DNA from 3 places in the Xanthobacter sp. DMC12 genome. Region 1 is predicted to be linked to each of the others. Evidence: predicted binding sites of a transcription regulator. Region 1 holds the regulator's gene; each other region holds the start of a gene.

Region 1 (7,275 bases):
ACGTGGCGGCCGAGGCGGCCTCGGGCCGGCTGATCCTGTGGCTGCCGGCCGCCTTCACCGCCGGTATCCTGCTCTACTTCGGCGCGTCCACCGAGCCGTCGCTCGTCGCCAGCCTCGTCCTGGTGGCGGCATTTGCGGCGGCGGCCTTGGCTGCGCGGGCCCGCCCCGTGACGTTCGGCATCGCCGCGGTGCTGCTTGCAACTGCAGCCGGCTTTGCGGCGGGCGGGGTGCGCACCGCGCTCATCGCCCACGAGATGATCGTGCCGCCCAAGACCCCGGTGCGCCTGTCCGGCTTCATCGAGCGGGTCGAGCGGCGGACCACGGGCGACCGCATCCTGCTGCGGCTTGATGGAGACGCCGTGCGCGGGCTCGCCAACGCCCCGGCGCTGGTGCGGCTCTCGCTCCGCAAGGACTGGGCCCCGCCGGTGGGCAGCCATGTGACGCAGCTGGCGCAATTGCTGCCGCCCTCCGGCCCCGCCATGCCCGGCGCCCACGATTTCGGCCGCGCGCCGTGGTTTCAGGGCATCGGCGCCATCGGCTACGGGCTCGGCCGGCCGAAGGCGGCGGCGCCGCGCGATCCGCCTCTGTCCGTGCGCCTCGCCATGGGGCTGGACGGGGTGAGGCAAAGCCTCTCGAACCGGATCCGCGCCTCGCTCACCGGCGTGCCGGCCGAGGTGGCGGTGGCGCTGGTCGCCGGCGACCGTTCCGGCATTCCGCGGGCGGTGGAGGAGAGCATGCGCGTCTCCGGCCTCTCGCACATCCTCTCCATCTCCGGCCTGCACATGGCGCTGGTGGCCGGTACCCTGTTCGCACTGGCGCGGGGCGTGCTGGCGCTGGTGCCGGGGCTGGCGGTGTCGTTGCCCATCAAGTCCATCGCGGCGCTGATCGCGCTTTCGGGCAGCGCCTTCTATCTCGTGCTGTCGGGCAATGACGTGCCGGCCCAGCGCTCCTTCGTCATGACCGGGCTCGTGCTGGCGGGCGTGATGGTGGGGCGGCCGTCCCTGTCGCTGCGCTCGGTGGGCGTTGCGGCGGTGGTGGTGCTGGCGCTGACGCCGGAGGCGGCGCTGGACCCGGGAACGCAGATGTCGTTTGCCGCCACCCTCGCCCTCGTCGCCGCCTATGAGCGGCTCCAGCCCTTGCGGGCGATCCCCCGGCCGGATGGCATCGCCGGCGCGGTGGTCTCCTGGGTGGCTGTGCTGGTGGCGGGCACGGCGCTGACCTCGCTGGTGGCGGGGCTCGCGACGGCGCCCTACGGCATCTTCCATTTCCAGCGGGTGGCGCCCTATGGCCTGCTCGCCAACCTCGCCGCCATGCCGGCGGTGTCCTTCCTGGTGATGCCGGCGGGACTGGCGGGCGTGCTGCTGATGCCGTTCGGCTGGGATCATCTCGCCTGGCCGGTGATGGGGCGCGGCATCGAGATCATGACGGCGGTGTCCGACTGGGTGGGCACGCTGCCGGGCGCCGACATCCGCGCCGCCTTCATCGGCACCGGGACGCTGCTGTGGTTCTCGCTCGCGCTGCTGGCCCTCTGCCTGCTGCGCGGCGTCCTCACCCTCGCGGCGCTGGTGCCCCTCGGCCTCGCCGCGCTGGTGGCGGGCGCGCCTCTGAAGCCAGACCTCCTCATAGCGCCCGATGCGCAGACGGTGGCGGTGCGGATGCCGGACGGGCGGCTTTCGGTGCTCGGCGCCTCCGGCCAGAAACTGCTGGTGGAGCAGTGGCTGACGCGGGAGGGCGACCGCCGCACGGCCGGAACGAAGGACCTCGCCGCCGGCTTCACCTGCGATCCGCTCGGCTGCACCGCGCCGCTGCCCGGTGGCGGCACCATCGCCATTTCGCGCCGCGCCGAAAGCCTGGAGGCGGACTGCCTGAATGCCCGCATGATCGTTACCCGCGATCCGCCGCCCAAGACCTGCCCGGCAGAGGTGCTGACCCCGGCGAAACTCGCGCGGACAGGGACGCTCGCCTTCACCCTCCGCGACGGCGCGCTCGTCGCCGAATCCAGCCGCAAGGCTGGCGTATCCCGTCCCTGGATGGCGCCGCTGCCGCCGGAACCCATATCCGAACCCGCCACCGCCGATGCCGGCGACCCTCAGGCGGATGCGACCGCGCCCTGATGGGGGGGGGCTTCAAGAGGCGTCGGGGTGAGGAGCAACGCCCTTGAGAAAAAGCGCAGGCGCCCGTTGAGCGTGGACCGCCGCGCCCCTCACCCCGTTCCGGATCTCCCGCAGGAGAAATAAGGATCAGTAGCGGCGCATCAGGCCTATGAGCCGGCCCTGGATGCGCACGCGGTCGGGCCCGAAGATGCGGGTCTCGTAGGCTGGATTGGCGGCCTCGAGCGCGATGGAGGCGCCCTTCTTGCGCAGGCGCTTGAGGGTGGCTTCCTCGTCGTCCACCAGCGCGACGATGATGTCGCCGGTATCGGCGCTGTCGCATTTGCGGATCAGCACCGTGTCGCCGTCGAGGATGCCGGCCTCGATCATGCTGTCACCGCGGACTTCAAGGGCGAAGTGCTCGCCCGAGCCCAGCATCTCGGGCGGGATGTTCAGCGTGTGGCTGCGGCTCTGGATGGCGGAGATGGGCGTGCCGGCCGCGATGCGGCCCATGACCGGCACCGAGACCACCTGGCCCGCCTCGTCGTCCTCCGGCACCGGACGGACCTTGCCGAGGCTGCCCTCGATGACCGAAGGGGAGAAGCCGCGCCCTGCGGACCGGGCGGAGGCAAGGCCCGGCGCCACGCTGTCGGGCAGGCGCACCACTTCCAGCGCACGGGCGCGGTTGGGCAGGCGGCGGATGAAGCCGCGCTCTTCCAGAGCGGTGATGAGGCGGTGGATGCCGGACTTGGAGCGCAGGTCCAGCGCTTCCTTCATCTCGTCGAAGGAGGGTGGGACCCCGGTTTCCTTGAGCCGCTCATGGATGAAGCGCAGAAGGTCATATTGCTTCCGAGTGAGCATTCCCTGGCCCCGTTCCTTGCACGCACCGCCCGGAAGCGGCGCTCTCGGCCGGTCCCGATTCCAAGCGCATCCAGCCCGGTGCGCCGCGAAACAAATCATGAACAGTCTTTATCTGTTCCTTTTGTGTTCCGCAAGTGGTGAAGGCCCCGTTAACGCTCAATCGTCGAAGGGAATAATCTCGCAGGGGTCTCCGACACGCCCCGCAGGCGCGAAGGGCGGGCGCACCAGAAGGCAGTCGGCGGCGGAGAGAATGCTCAGCATGGCGCTGTCCTGCGAGGCGCAGGGAATGGCGTGGATCGAGCCATCCGCCCGGCGGTCGAGAGTCGCGCGCATGAAGTCCCGCCGCACATCATTGGGTGGCAGGTCGGCCGCGAGGCGCGCCGGCACGGTCTCGGGGCCGGGGCGGGAATCACCCTGCAGAGCGCGGATGAGGGGGACGAGGTAGACCATCCCGCAGACGTGGGAGGACACCGGGTTGCCCGGCAGCCCCAGCACCCGCACGGCGCCGCGATGGCCGAACATCAGCGGCTTTCCGGGGCGCAGCGCGATCTTGTGCACCGAGAGGTCCACCCCCTCGGCCTTCAGCGCCGGGGCCATCAGGTCATGATCGCCCACGGAGGCGCCGCCGGAGGAGACCACGAGATCGAATTCGCCGGAGAGCGCCCGCGCCACCACGGCGCGGATGGCCGCGAGGTCGTCCTTGATGAGGCCGAGGTCGGTCACATCGGCACCGGCGCGGCGGGCGAGTTCGGCGAGGCCGAAGGCGTTGGAGACGACGATCTCGCTGTCGTTGCCGGTGCCCTGGCCGGGCAGCACCAGTTCGTCGCCGGTCTGCAGCAAGGCGACGCGCGGGCGGCGCGCGACCGGCACTGTCGCATGGTCCATGGCGGCGGCCAGCATGATGTCGCGGCCTGTCAGGCGCCGGCCGGCGAACAGGCCGGGTGCGCTTTCGGAAAAATCGCAGCCGCGCTTGCGCACGTTGCGGAGCGCGGCGGTCGGGGCGGTGGTGGTTATGGTGTCGCCCTCGCGGGTGACGTTCTCCTGGATCACCACCGTGTCGGCGCCCTCCGGCACCACGGCACCGGTGAAGATGCGTACGGACTGCCCGGCGGCCACAACACCCGCAAAGGGGCGCCCTGCGGCGGACTCGCCGATCACGGTCAGGCGGGCGGGCGTCTCGGCGATGTCGGCGCCGCGCACGGCGTAGCCGTCCATGGCCGACATGTCGGCGGGGGGCTGCGTGCGGCGGGCCGCGAGATCGCGCGCCAGCACCCGCCCGGCCGCCGCCTGCACCGGCACATCCTCGACGCCGAGCGCGACGACGCCCTCAGTGATGAGCGCGGTGGCCTCCTCGACGGTCATGAGCGCCATGGCGCGGCTCCCTCACTCTGCACGTGCTGTCGGGTCATGATGGCGGAAACGGATCAAGCCGCTCCGTCATCTGCGCGGAAATGGCCGCTGCGGCCGCCGGATTTCTCCAGCAGGCGGATACCTTCAATCCGCATGCCACGGTCGGCGGCCTTGGCCATGTCGTAGATGGTGAGGCAGGCGACGGAGACGGCGGTCAGCGCCTCCATCTCCACGCCGGTCTGGCCCGTCACCTTGGCGCGGGCGGTGACATGAAGGCCGGGCAGGGCGGGATCGGGGACAACCTCCACCTCCACCTTGGTCAGCATCAGGGGATGGCAGAGGGGGATCAGCTCATGGGTGCGCTTGGCGGCCATGATGCCGGCGATGCGCGCCACGCCCAGCACGTCGCCCTTCTTGGCGTTGCCGGAGAGGATGAGGTCCAGCGTCTCGCGCGCCATCGCCACGCGGCCCTCGGCCAGCGCCTCGCGGGTGGTCGCATCCTTGTCGGACACGTCCACCATGCGGGCGGCGCCCTGTTCGTCGAGATGGGTCAGGCTGGCCATGGAAGTCGCGGTCTTCCCCGGAATCGATCTGAGGTCGGGGAAGATGGCGTCCGCGGCGGCGCCTGTCCACCGCCGCAAGGGCAGGGCGGCGGAAAGGCTGTGTTGCCGGCGTTGGTTGGATCAGCGCAGGCGGGTCCAAGTCTGCGACTGGCAGAGCACCGACATCACGCACCCGCTCAGCTTCAGGGTATCGTCGCCCGTCAGCGTGATGGAGCCGGAATAGGTTTTGCCGTCTTCGGCATTGTAGATTTTGCCGCCGGTCCACTCCTTCGGTCCGCCGGTGAAGCCGGTCAGAAACACAAGGCCCTTCAGCGGCCGGTCACGCAGTTTCGTATCCTGGTTCTTGATGTCCTTGAGGTTCGGATCGGCCTTGAGGCCGTCCGACGACACGAGGCGTCCGCACAGAGACTTGCCGCATTGGGTGATTTCCACCTGGCCGTTCTTGGTGGCGGTCAGCCACTGGCCGGTGACATCCGCGGCAAGCGTGGGCGATGCCGCAAGGCCGACGAGGCCGGCAACGATGGCGATGAGACCCGTCCTCATTGTTTCCCCTTCCATTTCGGCCTCGTTGGCGGGCCGATGATATAATTAAGTACAAACTTACTAAGTGGGCAAGGCCGCCGGGCACATTCCTTTGCAGGGGGCACGGTCTGGGGCGTCGCGCCAAGCGGGGCCGGTAGGCTGTGGCTTATGGACACTGGTCAGGACGACCCAGCTCGGCGAAAGCCGCCCGCGCGCCCACGCCAAAGACGCGACGCGGGCACCGGCCGACGAACGCGACTTCACGTGTTCCTCCCAAAGTGCGGGCGGTCTCTGCAGACCCTCGCGCATTAAGGCGGAAATTTACGTATACGGCAACACTAACCCGCTATGAGCAGAGAGGTTGCGGATGCGACATCCTCCTGCCGCATCAGGCTCTCGCCCACCAGAATGGTGCCGATGCCCACCTGCGCCAGCCGGGCCACGTCGGCCGGCGTGAAGATGCCGCTCTCGCCGATGACGATGCGGTCCTTCGGCACGCGGGGCGCGAGGCGCTCGGAGGTTGCCAGCGTGGTCTCGAAGGTGCGCAAATTGCGGTTGTTGATGCCGATGAGCCGGCAGGGCAACGCCAGCGCGCGGTCCAGCTCGGCGTCGTCATGCACTTCCACGATGGCGTCCATGCCATAAGCGGCGGCCGCGTCGGCGAGGTCGAGGGCGAGGGCGTCGTCCACCCCGGCCATGATGATGAGGATGCAGTCCGCCCCCCAGGCGCGGGCCTCCGCCACCTGATAGGTGTCGTACATGAAATCCTTGCGCAGCACGGGCAGGCTCACCGCCGTGCGGGCGGCCTTCAGATAGTCCGGCGCACCCTGGAAGGAGGGCGTGTCCGTGAGCACCGACAGGCAGGTGGCACCGCCGCGCTGGTAGGCGCGCGCGAGGGACGGTGGGTCGAAGTCTGCGCGGATCAGGCCCTTGGAGGGGCTCGCCTTCTTGATCTCGGCGATGAGCGCAGTGCGGCCTTCGGACAGGCTCTGCTCGATCGCGCCCGCGAAGGGGCGCACGCGGGGGGCGCAGCGGGCAGCGGCCTCGATCTCGGCGAGAGGCCGGGCCTTCTTCGCGGCGGCGATTTCCTCGCGCTTGTAGGCCTCGATCTTGGTGAGGATGTCGCTCATTGCGCGGCCTCCGGGGCGAGAGAGGCGGAGAGGGTGACGAGCCGTTCCAGCCGGGCGCGGGCGGAGCCGGTGTCTAGGCTTGTCTGCGCCATGCCGACGCCGGCGGTCAAATCCTTGGCGCGACCGGCCACGACGAGGGCGGCGGCGGCGTTCAGCACCGCCACGTCGCGATAGGCGCCGGGGGCGCCGTCCAGCACGGCGCGCAGGGCCTCGGCATTGTGGGCGGCGTCCCCGCCCTTCAGCGCCTCGGCGGGCGCACGGGCGAGGCCCACATCCTCGGGATTGAGGGTGAAGGTGTGGATGCGGCCGTCTTCCAGCACGGCAATGTCGGTGCCGCCGGAGATGGTGATCTCGTCGAGCCCGTCCGAGCCGTGGACCACGAAGGCCTTCTCCGAGCCCAGCGCCTTGAGCACCTCGGCCAGAGGCACGATCCAGGATTTCGCGAACACGCCCACCATCTGCCGCTTCACGCCGGCCGGATTGGAGAGCGGACCGAGCAAATTGAAGATGGTGCGCGTGCCCATCTCCACCCGTGTCGGGCCCACATGCTTCATGGCCGGATGGTGGGAGGGGGCGAACATGAAGCCGATGCCGGCCTCGCCGATGCAGCGGGAGATTCCGGCCGGATCGAGATCGAGCCGCACGCCCAACGCGGAGAGCACATCCGCCGCGCCGGATTTCGAGGAGAGCGCCCGGTTGCCGTGCTTCGCCACCGGCACGCCAGCGCCGGCCACGATGAAGCTCGCGCAGGTGGAGATG
Region 2 (7,275 bases), on a different contig from region 1:
GCCACGCGGCGGACGGGGTGGACGCGGCGGCGCACCGGGCGATTCTTGCCGAAGCGCTGGCTGTGCTCGGCCATGCGCCCCTCGCGGAGCTGTTCGGCGCCGGGAGCCGGGCGGAGGTGCCGGTGATCGGGCGCATCACGGGGGCGGGCGGAGAGGTGTTCGCCGTCAACGGCCGCATCGACCGGCTCGTCCTTCTCCCCGACCGTATCCTCGTCGCAGATTTCAAGACCGACCGGGTGCCGCCTTCGGACCCCGCGGAGGCCGGCGAGAGCTACATTTCCCAGCTGGCGGTCTATGGCGCCATTCTGTCGCAGGCGTTCGGCGGGCGGCCGGTGGAGGCGCGGCTGATCTACACGGCCGGGCCGCTTGTGGTGCCGCTCGATCCCTCCCGGCTCGCCGCGGCGCTGGCGAAGCTTGGCGTTGCGGCGCCGCCTTTCGCGTCCCTGAGCGTCAAGGGCGCGTGAAGCCGCCTTGACGGGGAGGGGAGGGGCTACCTACGTTCTCCCCCAACATCCAGTGGTTCTCCCCGTTCTGCCCTACGAGGTATGTCATGGCCGTCGAGAAGGTTTCCGATCAGAATTTCGATCAGGACGTGCTGAAGTCCAGCGCGCCGGTCATCGTCGACTTCTGGGCGGAGTGGTGCGGCCCCTGCCGCATGGTTGCCCCCATCCTGGAGGAAGTCTCCGGCGAGCTGGGCGAGAAGGTCCGCATCGTGAAGCTGAACGTGGACGAGAATCCGCAGACGGCATCCAAGTACGGCATCATGTCCATCCCCACCCTGCTCCTGTTCAAGGACGGCAAGATCGCCTCCCGCCAGGTAGGCGCCGCCCCCAAGGCCAAGCTGGTGCAGTGGATCAACGGCTCGATCTGAGCGTCCTGCGCCCCGAATGTGAAAAAGCCCCCGGTTCGGGGGCTTTTTTGCGTTTGGGTGATTGGATCGGGCGTCAGCCGAGGCTTGCCAAAGGCTTTCCGGAGGCCGTCACGCGCTCCACCATGAAGGCCGAGGCGGCGCGGACCCGCCAGGGCCGGTCAAGGCAAAGGCTCGAATCGTTGAGTCGGGCGGCCTCCGCCTGCGCCTCCCCCTCGCTTGCGAAGCGATGCGCCTCGCGCGGGAAGAAGGCCCCGCCGGGGATGATGACGGCCTCGCCGTCCTGCGTATCGATCCGCGTCTCGCTGCCGTCGAAGAAGACCCAGCCGCACGGCGCACCGGGCACGGCGCGGGCAACGACATGGGCGAGCGAGAGGGGGACGCGGCGGCGCGAGGGCTGCCAGCGCGGCATACGGAAACTGAACATCGGACCCGTCGTCCTCTATCGCCCCTGAGGTGTCTTCGAAGGGGAAATGCTCAAGGGCGCCGGACCGTTCCAACCTGCGACGTCAGGAACGTTTACAGGATGTTGCTGACCGCCGGGCATGGGCCCGCGAATCAGCGTGGACTCAATAACTGACGGCGGCGAGATAGAGCCCGGCCGCAGGGGCCATGGGGCCGCAGCGGGTGCGGTCGGCGGCGGCGAGGGCGGCGGCGAGGTCATCCGCGCTCCAGCGGCCTTCGCCCACCCGCATCAGCGAGCCGACCATGGAGCGCACCTGATGGTGCAGGAAGGACCGCGCCGAGGTGACGACGCGAATCTCGTCGCCGTGGCGGGAGACGTCCAGCTGGTCCAGGGTCTTCACCGGCGAGGCGGCCTGGCACTCGGCGGCGCGGAAGGTGGAGAAGTCGTGCTTTCCCAGAAGACGCTGGGCTGCGATGTGCATGGCATGCGCATCCAGCGCCTGGGGAATGCGCCACGCCCGGTCGCGGTCCAGCGCGAGATCCGGGCGGCGGTTGACGATGCGGTAGAGATAGTGCCGCTTGGTGGCCGAGAAGCGGGCGTCGAAGCTGTCCGGCACCTTCTCGGCGGAAAGCACGGCCACCGGGTGGGGCCGAAGCTGGGCCGTCATGGCATCGCGCACCGTGTCCGTGCGCCAGTCCTTACTCAGGTCCACATGGGCCACCTGCCCGGTGGCATGGACCCCGGCATCGGTGCGCCCGGCACCCGCCACCGTCACCTTTTCCCCGCAGAAGCGCTGGAACGCCTCGGCCAGCACGCCCTGCACGGTGGGCAGGTCCGCCTGCATCTGCCAGCCGGCGAAGGAGGTGCCGTCGTATTCGATGGTGAGTTTGTAACGGGGCATGGCGGGTTGCCGCCGTCAGGCGAGCCGGCTTCCGGGCGGGACGGCATTGCCCCTAAGGAAGGTTTCCGCCCCCATGGGCTGCTTGCCGGCCTTCTGCAGCTCCACGAGCCGCACGGCACCGGTGCCGCAGGCGATGGTGAGGTGGTCGTCCAGCACCGTGCCCGGCGCGGCGGAGCCGTTCGCCAGCGTGGAGCGCAGCACCTTCACCCGCGCCTCCTCCGGCCCGAAAGGGAACCAGGCGCCGGGGAAGGGGGAGAGGCCGCGGATGCGATCGTGGACTTCCTGGGCGGGCTTCGACCAGTCGATGCGCGTCTCCGCCTTCTCGATCTTGACGGCATATTCCACGCCGCTGGCCGGCTGGGGCGTGAAGCCGAGGCCGCCCCGCTCCAGCGCGGCCAGAGCCCGGCCCATGAGGTCGGCGCCGATCACCATCATCCGGTCGTGCAATTCGCCGGCGGTCATGTCCGGGCCAATCGGGATGCGCTCGACGAGGCCCACGGGGCCGGTGTCCAGCCCCGCTTCCATCTGCATCACCGCGACACCGGTCTCCGTGTCGCCGGCCATGATGGCCCGCTGGATGGGCGCGGCGCCGCGCCAGCGTGGCAGCAGGGAGCCGTGCAGGTTCAGGCAGCCGAGGCGCGGCGCATCGAGGATGGCCTGCGGCAGGATGAGGCCATAGGCCACCACCACCGCCACGTCCGCATCATGGGCGCGGAAGGCTTCCGCCGCCTCCTCGCCCTTCAGGCTTTTCGGCGTGAACACCGGCAGGCCGAAGCGCTCGGCCACCGCATGGACGGGGGAGGGGGTGAGGTCGAGCCCGCGCCGGCCCGCCGGGGCAGGGGCGCGGGTATAGACCGCAACCACCTCATGGCCGCGCCCGACGATTTCCGAGAGGGTGGGCACGGCGAAATCCGGCGTGCCCATGAAGACGATGCGCATGAACCTCGTGTCCCGTGATCGCCCGCCGCGATGGGGTCAGGCCTCGGCCTTGTGCTTCGCCTGCTTGGTGAACTTCTTGATGACCCGGTCGCGCTTCAGCTTGGAGATATGATCGATGAAGAGCACGCCGTTGAGGTGGTCGATCTCGTGCTGCACGCAGGTGGCGAACAGGCCCTCGGCCTCCACCTCCCGCGTCTTGCCCTCCACGTCCAGGAAGCGCACCGCCACCTTGGCCGGCCGCTCCACCTCCTCGTAATATTCGGGGATGGAGAGGCAGCCCTCGCTGTAGACGGAGGTTTCCTCCGAAGCCGCTATGATCTCGGGATTAATGAGGGCGATGGGCTTCTTGTTCTCGCCGTCACGCGCCACATCGATGGTGATGACGCGGCGCTGCACACCCACCTGTATGGCCGCCAGCCCGATGCCGGGGGCGTCGTACATGGTCTCGAACATGTCCTCCACCAGCTTGCGCACCTCGTTGTCGATCTTTTCGACCGGGGTGGAAAGCGTGCGCAGCTTGGGCTCGGGGATGATGAGGATGGGCCGGATCGTCATTCGAGCGAGATAAGCGAAGCTGCCGCATAGGTCAACATGTTCGCCGTTTGTTCAAGGAAGAGAATCACGTAAGAAGAGAAGGTTCACGCAAGAGCAAGGCATGCCGGTTGTGCTGTTCACCTTCGGCGGGCGGCCCTTCACCGTGGCCGAGGCGGCTGCGGTCGCCGCGGCGGTGCTGGCGCTGCTGCTGTTTCTGGTGCTGGTGAGCCTCGTGCGCCAGTCGCGGGCGCGCGCCGCCGCCGCTTCCGAGGAAGCCCTGCGGCGGGACGAGATGGACCGCCGCCTGCGCGAGCTGGTCCGCGTCCAGTCCGAGACCGCCGGCCGCGTGCAGAGCATGACGGAAATTCTCGCCCAGCGGCAGAGCGAGCTGGCCCGGGCCGTCTCCGACCGGCTGGACCAGACTTCCCATCGCCTTGGCGAGACGCTCTCCACCGCCGCCCGCGCCACCCACGAAAGCCTGACGCGCATCGCCGAGCGCCTCGTGATGGTGGAGGCGGCCGAGCGCAGCCTCGGCGACCTCTCCGCGCAGGTCGTTTCCCTGCGCGAGACGCTCGCCAACAAGCAGGCGCGTGGCGCCTTCGGGCAGGCGCGGATGGAGGCCATCGTCTCCGATGGGCTGCCCCGCGGCAGCTTCGCCTTCCAGTACACCCTCTCCAACGGCAAGCGGCCGGACTGCGCCATCTTCCTGCCGGGCGACCCCCGCCCGCTGCTGGTGGATTCCAAATTCCCGCTGGAGGCCGTCACCGCCTTCCGCGAGGCCCCGTCACCCGAGCACCGCAAGGCGGCCGGCCAGCGCCTGCGCAACGATCTCTTGAAGCACGTCTATGACGTGGCCGAGCGCTATTTCATCCCCGGCGAGACGCAGGATGTGGCGCTCATCTTCGTTCCGTCGGAATCCGTCTATGCCGAGATCAGCGAGCATTTCGACGGCGTGGTGCAGGAGGCCTATCGGCTGCGCGTGGTGCTCGTCTCCCCTTCGTTGCTGATGCTGGCCGTACAGGTGGTGCAGGCCATCGCGAAAGACGCCCGCATGCGCGAGGAGGCGGACCGCGTGCGGACGGAGGTCGCCGCCCTCGTGGACGATGTGAGCCGCCTGCGCGAGCGGGTGGGCGATCTCGCCAAGCATTTCGCGCAAGTGGGCGACGACGTGCAGCGCGTCATCGTCTCCGCCGACAAGATCGCCCGCCGTGGGCTGCGGCTGGAGCAGCTGGATTTCGATGCGCCCGGCCCTCCGCCCTCCGCGCCTCCCCAGTGAGCGCCCATGCAGAAGCACCGCATCTATACGACCAGCTTCGCCAGCGTTTACCCGCTCTATATCGCCAAGGCCGAGCGCAAGGGGCGCACCCAGGCGGAGGTCGACGAGATCATCCGCTGGTTGACCGGCTATTCCGATGCAGAGTTGCGCGCCCTCGCCGTCAGCAGGACGGATTTCGAGACCTTTTTCGCTGAGGCGCCCGCGCCCAATCCGGCCCGTGCGCTCATCACGGGCGTCGTCTGCGGTGTGCGGGTGGAGGACGTCGCCGAGCCGACCATGCGGGAAATAAGGTATCTCGATAAGCTCATCGACGAGCTGGCGCGCGGGCGGCCGCTGGAGAAGATCCTGCGCAAGGGCTGAGGCTGTTGATGTGGCCGCCCTCCGCATCTGCGGCATCTTGCGCGGCGGCGTTCGAGGCGGGATGCTGGCGGCCGAGATGAATCGCGCGCCGGTTGTTGCGCGCCCGTGACCCTTAAGGACGAAATGCCCGAACTGCCCGAGGTGGAAACCGTCCGCCGCGGCCTGATGCCCGTCTTGCAGGGCGCCGTGATCGAGAGCGCCGAAGCGCGCCGCCCGGACCTGCGCTGGCCGCTGCCGGAGAATTTTGCCGAACGTCTGGCGGGTCGCCGCGTGGAGGCCATCGGCCGTCGTGCCAAATACCTGCTGGCCGATCTCGACGGCGGCGAGGTGATGATCCTGCACCTCGGCATGTCCGGCTCCATCCGGGTGGAGGGGGCAAAGGCGCTTCGGCCGGGCGCCTTCCATTATCCGCGCGCGGAAGCCGGGCCGCACGATCACGTGGTGCTGCACCTCGCCGGCGGCACGACCGTCACCTTCAACGATCCGCGCCGCTTCGGCGCCATCCTGATCGTGCCTTACGACCGGCTGGAGAGCCATCCGCTGCTCGCCGGGCTCGGCCCCGAGCCGCTGGGCAATGCTTTCCACGCGGACTATCTCGCAAGCGTCTTCGCCCGCCGCAACACCTCGCTGAAGGCCGCGCTGCTGGACCAGAAGCTCGTCGCCGGGCTCGGCAACATCTATGTGTGCGAGGCCCTGTTCCGCGCCGGCCTCTCGCCGCGCCGTCTCGCCCACACCATCGTGACGGGCGACGGCAAGCCGACGCCGCGGATGGAACGCCTCGTCACCGCCATCCGCGACGTGCTGCGCGAGGCCATCCAGGCCGGCGGCTCCTCGCTCCGCGACCACAAGCAGGTGAGCGGCGAGCTGGGCTATTTCCAGCACACCTTCCGCGTCTACGGCCGCGAGGGCGAGCCCTGCCGGACCCGGCATTGCAAGGGCATCGTCCGGCGCATCGTGCAGGGCGGGCGCTCCACCTTCTACTGCCCCGTCTGCCAGCGATAGCGCAGCCTCGCACGGCCGCTGTGCGAGGCTGCCACTTCGCATCAACGCCGAGGCACGGTAGAGCACGTCACCCGTGCGCGCGAAGCGCCGCCGAGGCTATCGACCGGTGTCACGCCGGCTGAGGAGGAGATGAGGATGGCTTACGAGACGATCCTGTTGGAGGTGGACGAGCGGGTCGGCATCATCCGGCTGAACCGCCCGCAGGCGCTGAACGCGCTCAACGCCCAGCTCATCAACGAGCTGAACGCCGCCCTCGACGTGCTGGAGCACGACCGCGCCATCGGCTGCATCATCCTCACCGGCTCGGAGAAGGCGTTCGCCGCCGGCGCCGACATCAAGGCGATGCAGAACTTCACCTATCCGGACACGTATCTCGACGACTACATCACCTCCTGGGAGCGCCTCTCGCGCACCCGCAAGCCGGTGATCGCGGCGGTGGCCGGCTTCGCGCTGGGCGGCGGCTGCGAGCTCGCCATGATGTGCGATTTCATCCTCGCCGCCGACACGGCGAAGTTCGGCCAGCCGGAGATCAAGCTCGGCGTCATGCCCGGCTCCGGCGGCACCCAGCGCCTCACGCGCTTCATCGGCAAGTCGAAGGCCATGGAGATGTGCCTCACCGGCCGCCTGATGGATGCGGTGGAAGCCGAGCGCTCCGGCCTCGTCTCGCGCATCATCCCCGCCGCCGAGCTGATGACCGAGGCGCTGAAGGTGGCGAAGGTGATCGCCGGCATGTCGCTGCCTGTCGCCATGCAGACCAAGGAGGCGGTGAACCGCTCCTACGAGACCTCGCTCGCCGAGGGCATCCGCTTTGAGCGCCGGGTCTTCCAGTCCCAGTTCGGCCTTCCCCACCAGCAGGAAGGCATGAGCGCCTTCATCGAAAAGCGCCCGCCCGACTTCAAGGCCTGACCCGACGCGGGTGCGGCCCCACCGGCCGCACCCGCCTCTCCCCATCTTTCCGCGGGACAGCGCAAGGAGCGTGTTGACAAGCA
Region 3 (7,275 bases), on a different contig from region 1:
CGTTGAGCATGTGGGCGAGGGCCACCGCCGAGACGTGGGACACCCCCGGCGCCAGCACCGCGAATTCGTCGCCGCCATAGCGCACCACGTGGTCCGACTGCCGAAGGCTCTCGGAGATGGCGCCCGCCAGCAGCCGCAACACGTCGTCGCCGGTGGCGTGGCCGTGGAGGTCGTTGACCTCCTTGTAGTCGTCCACATCCACCAGCAGCAGGCTCATGGGCCGGCCGGTCTTGCGGGCGATTGCCACGAGGTCGCGGCCCAGCGGTTCCAGCTGGCCCCGGTGGAGCACGCCGGTGAGCGGATCAAGCCGGGATGTCACCTCCAGTTGCTCGTAGCGCTGGCGGTAGGTGAGGGTATCGAACACGTCGGCGATGCGCGGGCGCTGCGGATTGCCGGCCATTTCGAAGCGGTCGAGATAGAGGGCAAGCATGAGGGCATAGAGGCCCGCCGCCACCATCTTGCCCATCCAGCCGCCGACGCCCGCGGAGAACGGCACGTCGAGCGCAAAATGCAGCACGCCGAAAAAGCCCACCTGATCGAAGGTGAGCACGAGCGCCAGCGTCGCCCAGATCACTGCCACCGGATGCCGCTTCACCCGCGACGACAGGCGTTCGTAGACGAGGATCATGGCAATGGAATCGATGAAGAGCAGCAGCGTGCTCCACACCGCCAGCGCGCCGAGCTGGTCCATGAAGGTGATGTCCGCGGGCGTGCCGGGGGCCGGTACCACATCGTGCTGGCGCAGCAGGAAAACGAGCGCCAGCAGCACCAGATTGCCGAGGAAAAGGCCGTAGATGGGCTGGCGCGCGACCAGCGCGTCCTCGCGAATGTAGACGAGCAGCAGAAGCGCCAGTTTTCCGGAGAATAATACCGCGGAGCCCGGCGACAGGGAGACGGCGAGGGGTAACTGCACGTAGTAGGCGGCGGCCAGATACGTCTCCATGAAATGGAGCGAGCCCAGCGCGCAGAAGAACACGCCGATGCCCAGCGTGCCGCGCAAGCGGAACAGCGCGAGCATGGCGCCGAAATACACCAGCATTTCGGCGCCGAGCAGGAGGATGTTGAGTGTGATCATCGATCTGGAATCTGCGGCGCGGGCGACGCTAGGGGAAGATCAGGGCGGAGATGAGGGCCGCCGGGCCGGAATGGGGCGCTATTTGGGTCGTCGCCCGCAAATATTGCGTCAGGCCTTTTCGACGAAGGTATCCACCACCCGTTTCTCGCCCGCCTTGTCGAACTGCACGGTCAGCTTGTTGCCGTCGATGCCCGTGATTTCGCCATAGCCGAACTTGATGTGGAATACCCGCTCGCCACGCTTGAAGGCGGAGGAGGGGGCGGCGGAGGAGGCCACCAGCGTACCCTCGATCACCATCGGCCCGCGCCGCGCCGAAGCGCCGGCATCGTAGCGCCCGCCGCGCTCGGAGAAGCCGCCACGCCCGCCGCTGCCCCCGCCGCCGCCCGTGTCGGAGCGGCCGCGCTGGGTCTGCGCCCTCTGCCAGCCGGGGGTGGAATAGGAGGAGGCGGCGAAGGGCTCGGCCCGGTCGAACCGGCTCTGGCCGTAGCTGCCACCGCCGCCGTAGGACGAGCCGCCCCAGCCCATGCCCCCGCGGCTTTCCTCGACCTGAACATGCGCGTCCGGCAGTTCGTCGAGGAAGCGGGAGGGCACCGTCGAATTCCACATGCCGTGGATGCGCCGATTGGAGGCGAACCAGATGCGGGCGGAGGCACGGGCCCGGGTGATGCCCACATAAGCGAGCCGCCGCTCTTCCTCGAGGCCCGCCTTGCCCTGTTCGTCCAGCGCGCGCTGGTGGGGGAACAGGCCTTCCTCCCAGCCGGGCAGGAACACGGTGTCGAACTCCAGCCCCTTGGCCGAATGCAGGGTCATGACCTGCACCGCATCCTCGCCGGCGCCGTTGTCCACGTCCATCACGAGGGAGATGTGCTCGAGGAAGCCGGAGAGGTTCTCGAACGGCTCCATGGAGCGCACCAGCTCCTTCAGGTTTTCCAGCCGCCCGGCGGCCTCGGCAGAGCGGTCCTTCTGCCACATCTCCGTATAGCCGCTCTCGTCGAGGACGATCTCGGCGATCTCGGTATGAGAGACCGTTCGGGCCTGCTCGCGCCAGCGCTCGAAGGCCTGGATGAGCCCGCGCAGGGTGCCGCGCACCTTGGGCTTCAGTTCCTCGCTCTCGGTGAGCACGCGCGCGGCTTCCTGAAGGGGCACGCCGGCGGCCCGGGCGACGTCGTGGATCTGCTTCACCGTGGCGTCGCCGATGCCCCGTTTCGGCACGTTCACGATGCGCTCGAAGGCGAGATCGTCGGCGGTGGAGTTCACGCAGCGCAGATACGCGAGCGCATCGCGGATTTCCGCCCGCTCGTAGAAGCGCGGTCCGCCGATGACGCGATAGGGCATGCCCAGCGTGACGAAGCGATCCTCGAACTCGCGCATCTGGAACGAGGCGCGCACCAGGATGGCGATCTCCGATAGCCGATGCCCGGCGCGTTGCAGCGCCTCGATCTCCTCGCCGACCGCGCGGGCCTCCTCGCCGCTGTCCCACGCCCCGGTGACGGAGACGCGCTCGCCCTCATCGCCCTCGGAGAACAGGGTCTTGCCGAGCCGCCCCTCATTGTGGGCGATCAGGTGGGCGGCCGAAGCGAGGATGTGGCCCGTCGAGCGGTAATTGCGCTCCAGCCTGATGACCTTGGCGCCGGGAAAGTCGCTTTCAAAGCGAAGAATGTTGTCCACCTCCGCGCCGCGCCAGCCATAGATGGACTGGTCGTCGTCGCCGACGCAGCAGACATTCTTCGAGCCCTGCGCGAGCAGGCGCAGCCACAGATACTGGGCGACGTTGGTGTCCTGATACTCGTCCACCAGCAGATACTTGAAGCGCCGGTGGTATTCGGCGAGCACGTCCGGGTTCTCGCGGAACAGGCGGATGCCTTCCAGCAGCAGATCGCCGAAATCCACCGCGTTCAGCGCCTTGAGGCGCGCCTGATAAGCGGCATAGAGCATCCCGCCCTTGCCGTTGGCGAAGACGGCGCCCTCGCCGGGCGGAACGTCCTTGGGCGAAAGGCCGCGGTTCTTCCAGCCGTCGATGGTGGCGGCGAGCAGGCGTGCCGGCCAGCGCTTCTCGTCGATGTTCTCGGCGGCGAGGAGCTGCTTGAGCAGGCGGATCTGGTCGTCCGTGTCGAGGATGGTGAAGCCGCTCTTCAGCCCCACCAGCTCGTGGTGGCGGCGGAGAATGCGCACGCCGATGGAATGGAAGGTGCCGAGCCAGGGCATCCCCTCGATCTGGTCGCCGACCATGCCATGGATGCGGTCTTTCATTTCCCGCGCGGCCTTGTTGGTGAAGGTCACCACAAGGATCTGCGAGGGAAAGGCGCGGCCGGAAGCGAGAATATGGGCGACACGGGCGGTGAGCACGCGCGTCTTGCCCGTTCCGGCGCCGGCGAGCACCAGAAGCGGGCCGTCAAGCGTTTCCACCGCCTCCCGCTGCTCGGGATTGAGGCCGGAGAGATAGGAGGCCTGCGGCCCGGCGGGCGCGATGCCGGCACGGGCCCGCGCGGCAATGCCGCCGGGCTTCAAGGCGGGAAGCTCTGGCGCTCCGCCGGGTTCATGGCCCGGACGGCGCGGGGATTCAGGCGGTCTCAATGCAACAGGTCTCGGTGCGCGTGATTCGCTCAAGGGAACAAAATGGCATCGCGCGCGCCGGATTGCGAGCTTGGCCGCGGATGATCCTTCACCTGAGCAGTTCGAGCGTGCCCTCGCGCCGCCAGGTTCGGGCCCTGAGCCGGGGTGCCAGCCACCACGACAGCGGCGCGGACACGATCGACGAGCCGATCACGACAAAGGGCATCACGCTCATGGCGTCGCGCGCCAGCGGCGACAGCAGCAGCGCCAGCAGGCCGGCAAAGAACGTGACGGCCTGGATCATCATGAACAGCATGGCGGCGAGTTGCAGCCGGATCGACATGGGCGAGCCTCCTTCCGAAATCACATCCCGGAAGGGCAACAGGTGTGTGCCCGGGGTGGTTCCCGGCGGGCGTTCAGGTTCCTGCGAGGTCACCGGCGGCATCAGGCAAGGAGGCGGCCTTGGGGGCTCCGGCGGCGGGCGGCGGGAGGTGGACCACGTAGAACTTGCGCACCGCCGTCACGCTCTTCCACACCCCCTTGAACCCCGAGGGGATGACGAAGGACTGCCCGGCGAGGAAGGTTTCGGTGTGGCCCGAGGCATCGGTGAGTTCCACCGTGCCTTCGATGAGGACGCAGAATTCGTCCTCGTCGTAGCTCACCTCGATCTCCGACGGGGCGGAGGCCCAGAAGCCCGCCGAGAAGGCGCCAGTGCGATCCTGATACCATTCATGCACGGTCGTCGCCGCACCGGGGTCGAGCGGCGGGTGCGGATCGAAGCGGATGGAGCGGATGGCCATGGGGTCACTCCCTGCGCGCCTGGCGGACGGTGTGGGGCGCATCCTTCGCCTGTCCGGCATCCTGCCGCAAGGGTGCGTGGATGCCTGCGACAAGAATGGCACCGACCCCGAAGAAGGCGACCAGCACCGCCACCCCCGCGCGCTGGCTTTGTGTCAGGGCGGTAACGATAGCGACCGTGGTGGGGGCGGCAAACGAGGTGATCTTGCCGGAGAGCGCGAACAGGCCGAAGCATTCGCCGATGTTCTCGGGCGGCGCGAGGCGCACCAGCAGGGTGCGCGAGGCGGCCTGGAGCGGGCCGGCCACCGCGCCGATAAGGAGGCCGAGGCCCACATAGACCTTCTCCGGCACGGTGCCGTAGAGACCCGTTCCCGGCGCGGTGGGCACGAGGCCGAACAGGATGGAGTCGCGCGCCACCGAGAGAAGCCCGACGCAGGCGACCAACAGCGCGAGGAGCGCGCCGAGGATGACCACGCGCGGGCCGAAGGCATCGTCCAGCCAGCCCCCGGCCAGAGCCCCGGCCGTGCCAGTGAGGGTGAGCAGGATGCCGAAGATCCCGATCTCGATGGAGCCCCAGCCGAAGGTGCCCGCCGCATAGATGCCGCCGAAGGCGAAGAGGGCGACAAGGCCGTCCGCATAAATCATGTTGACGATGAGGAAGCGGGCGAGGGCCGGGCGCGCCCTCAGCTTCGGCACCAGGATGCGGATTTCGGACAGTCCCTTGCGCACCGCCTCGCGCGGCGGCAGACCCTTGTTCCGGTCAGGCACGAACAGGAACATGGGCAGCACCAGCACCGCGAACCACAAAGCGGTCAGCGGGCCGCAGAAGCGGTCGCCCTCGCGGGTCGCGGCGTCGAGGCCGAAGGCCGGCGGCCGGCCGATGAGGGTGAGGCCGGTGTCCGGCGCGGTGGAGAAGAAGCAGAGCATCAGCGCGAGCGACACCAGCCCGCCGAAATAGCCCACCGCCCAGCCGGTGCCGGAAAGCCGGCCCAGCCGCTCCGGCGGCACGAGGTCGGGCATGATGGCGTTATTGAAGACGGTAGCGAACTCCACGCCGATGGTGCCGATGGCGAAGGCGGCGAGGATGAGCGGGATGCGCGTGGTGTCGCCGGGCACCGCGAACCACAGCAGCGCCGAACCCGCCATCAGCATCAGCCCGAAGACCGCGATCCACGGCTTGCGCCGGCCGGAGGCATCGGCCACCGCGCCGAGGATGGGGGAACAGATGGCGATGACGAGCCCCGCTGCGCCGGTGGCAAAGCCCCACAGGCTCTGCCCCTCTGCCGGCGTCGGTGCCACGGCGGACGCGAAATAGGGGGCGAAGATGAAGGTGGTGATGAGGGTAAAATAGGGCTGGCACGCCGGATCGAACAGGATCCAGCCGACCACGGCCCGGCGCGGGACGCGGGCGAAGGGCTGCGAGGAAGGCACCGGCGGGTTCCGCAATGGCTGGCAAGCGATATCGCACCATGGCAGCCCGGGCGCCCGAGGGAAACCGTGCTCCGGCGTGAAGCCTCCTCAGGCGGTAAATTCCGGCATGGGCTCGGCCCCGGCCGGCACCACATGTTCCACCAGCGCCGCGATCGCCGATGCCACCAGCACGACGGCGCCCACCGGCGCGGCGGAGAAGAACTCCTCCTGCACCGCATTGCCGTCTTCGTCCTTGAAGGCGGAGGAGGCGGCGCGCACGGCGACCGCCTCGGTCACGAGATAGCCGTCCTTGATGAGGTCGCGGGCAATGGCCTTGGGCGGGCGCTTGTCCCGCACATGCAGCGGGTCCTCCTCGCCGGCCCGCCACACCACCTTGTAGATGTACATGGCGCTTCCTGCTCCCTGCATCCATCCATCCCCTGAACGCCACGGTTGAGCCCCTCGTTCCGGCCCGCCAAGCGCGATATCGCGGTGCCATGGATCAACTGCCACGCCGCAGCGTTGATGCCCTGTTCGGCGCCGCGGGCGCGAGATTGGGGAGAGGCGGCGATGCTGCAGTCACAGGATCCGTCGTTGTCCGGCCCGGCCGGAGGCGCCGATCTGCCCGGACGGGACCGGCTGCTCGCCTTCTTCACCGCCATCGCCATCGTCACAGTGCTCTATGTGGGGCGCGACGTGTTCGTGCCCATCGCGGTAGCCATCCTCCTCGCCTTCGTGCTGGCTCCGGTCATTCTGGTGCTGAGGCGCGTGCGGGTGCCGCGCACGGCGGCGGCGGTGGTGGTGGTGATCGCCACCTTCGTGGGCCTGCTGGCGCTCGGCTCGGTCATCGCGCTCCAGACCTCCGATCTCGTCGCCGAGCTGCCGAAATACCGGCTGAACCTGAGCGACAAGATCCGCTCCCTGAAGGAGGCGACCGGCGGCTCCGGCACGTTCGAGCGGACCATGGACATGATCCAGGATCTCGGCCGGGAACTGGAGGCGCCGGACCCAGCCAAGGCGGCGAAGGAGGAGGGCGGGCTCCTTGCGACGGGCGGTCGGCCTCTGCCGGTGGAAATCCGCCAGCCGCCGCCCGGCACGCTCGGCACCCTCTCCACCGTCATGGCGCCGCTGCTGCATCCTTTGGCGACGCTCGGCATCGTCTTCATCTTCGTGCTGTTCATCCTGCTCCAGCGCGAGGACCTCAGGAACCGTTTCGTGCGCCTCGCCGGCGCCCACGACATCCAGCGCACCACGGCAGCGCTGGATGATGCGGCACGGCGGCTGTCGCGCTTCTTCCTGGCCCAGGTGGGGTTGAACGCCGCCTTCGGAACGGTGATCGGCCTCGGCCTGTGGTTCATCGGGGTGCCGAGCCCACTCCTGTTCGGCATCGCCGCTGCGGTGCTGCGCTTCGTCCCCTATGTGGGCGCGGCGGTGGCCGC

What was found. Region 1 encodes LexA, which represses DNA repair genes until DNA is damaged. Its sites were predicted from a motif close to TGTTCNNNNTGTGTTCNG; they were not measured.
Region 2: def (peptide deformylase) is a predicted target of LexA. The motif match lies at 3,707-3,724, and genes of this name have one in related genera.
Region 3: ACT535_RS22740 (ATP-dependent helicase) is a predicted target of LexA. The motif match lies at 3,683-3,700, and genes of this name have one in related genera.

What each region holds. Positions count from the first base shown of each region.
Region 1 covers NZ_JBQUYZ010000001.1:651,559-658,833, reverse strand. The annotation lists gene ACT535_RS02925 (ComEC/Rec2 family competence protein) at 1-2,114, shown strand, start outside; gene lexA (transcriptional repressor LexA) at 2,241-2,951, opposite strand; gene ACT535_RS02915 (molybdopterin molybdotransferase MoeA) at 3,108-4,322, opposite strand; gene moaC (cyclic pyranopterin monophosphate synthase MoaC) at 4,376-4,864, opposite strand; gene ACT535_RS02905 (DUF2147 domain-containing protein) at 4,985-5,407, opposite strand; gene trpC (indole-3-glycerol phosphate synthase TrpC) at 5,725-6,516, opposite strand; gene trpD (anthranilate phosphoribosyltransferase) at 6,513-7,275, opposite strand, start outside.
Region 2 covers NZ_JBQUYZ010000002.1:525,245-532,519, forward strand. The annotation lists gene addA (double-strand break repair helicase AddA) at 1-464, shown strand, start outside; gene trxA (thioredoxin) at 551-871, shown strand; gene ACT535_RS10570 (hypothetical protein) at 945-1,295, opposite strand; gene truA (tRNA pseudouridine(38-40) synthase TruA) at 1,438-2,175, opposite strand; gene fmt (methionyl-tRNA formyltransferase) at 2,191-3,114, opposite strand; gene def (peptide deformylase) at 3,151-3,669, opposite strand; gene ACT535_RS10590 (DNA recombination protein RmuC) at 3,770-4,924, shown strand; gene ACT535_RS10595 (DUF2200 domain-containing protein) at 4,931-5,284, shown strand; gene mutM (bifunctional DNA-formamidopyrimidine glycosylase/DNA-(apurinic or apyrimidinic site) lyase) at 5,408-6,286, shown strand; gene ACT535_RS10605 (enoyl-CoA hydratase) at 6,422-7,192, shown strand.
Region 3 covers NZ_JBQUYZ010000007.1:235,872-243,146, forward strand. The annotation lists gene ACT535_RS22735 (GGDEF domain-containing protein) at 1-1,075, opposite strand, end outside; gene ACT535_RS22740 (ATP-dependent helicase) at 1,184-3,583, opposite strand; gene ACT535_RS22745 (hypothetical protein) at 3,738-3,971, opposite strand; gene ACT535_RS22750 (cupin domain-containing protein) at 4,045-4,428, opposite strand; gene ACT535_RS22755 (MFS transporter) at 4,433-5,857, opposite strand; gene ACT535_RS22760 (hypothetical protein) at 5,945-6,265, opposite strand; gene ACT535_RS22765 (AI-2E family transporter) at 6,407-7,275, shown strand, end outside.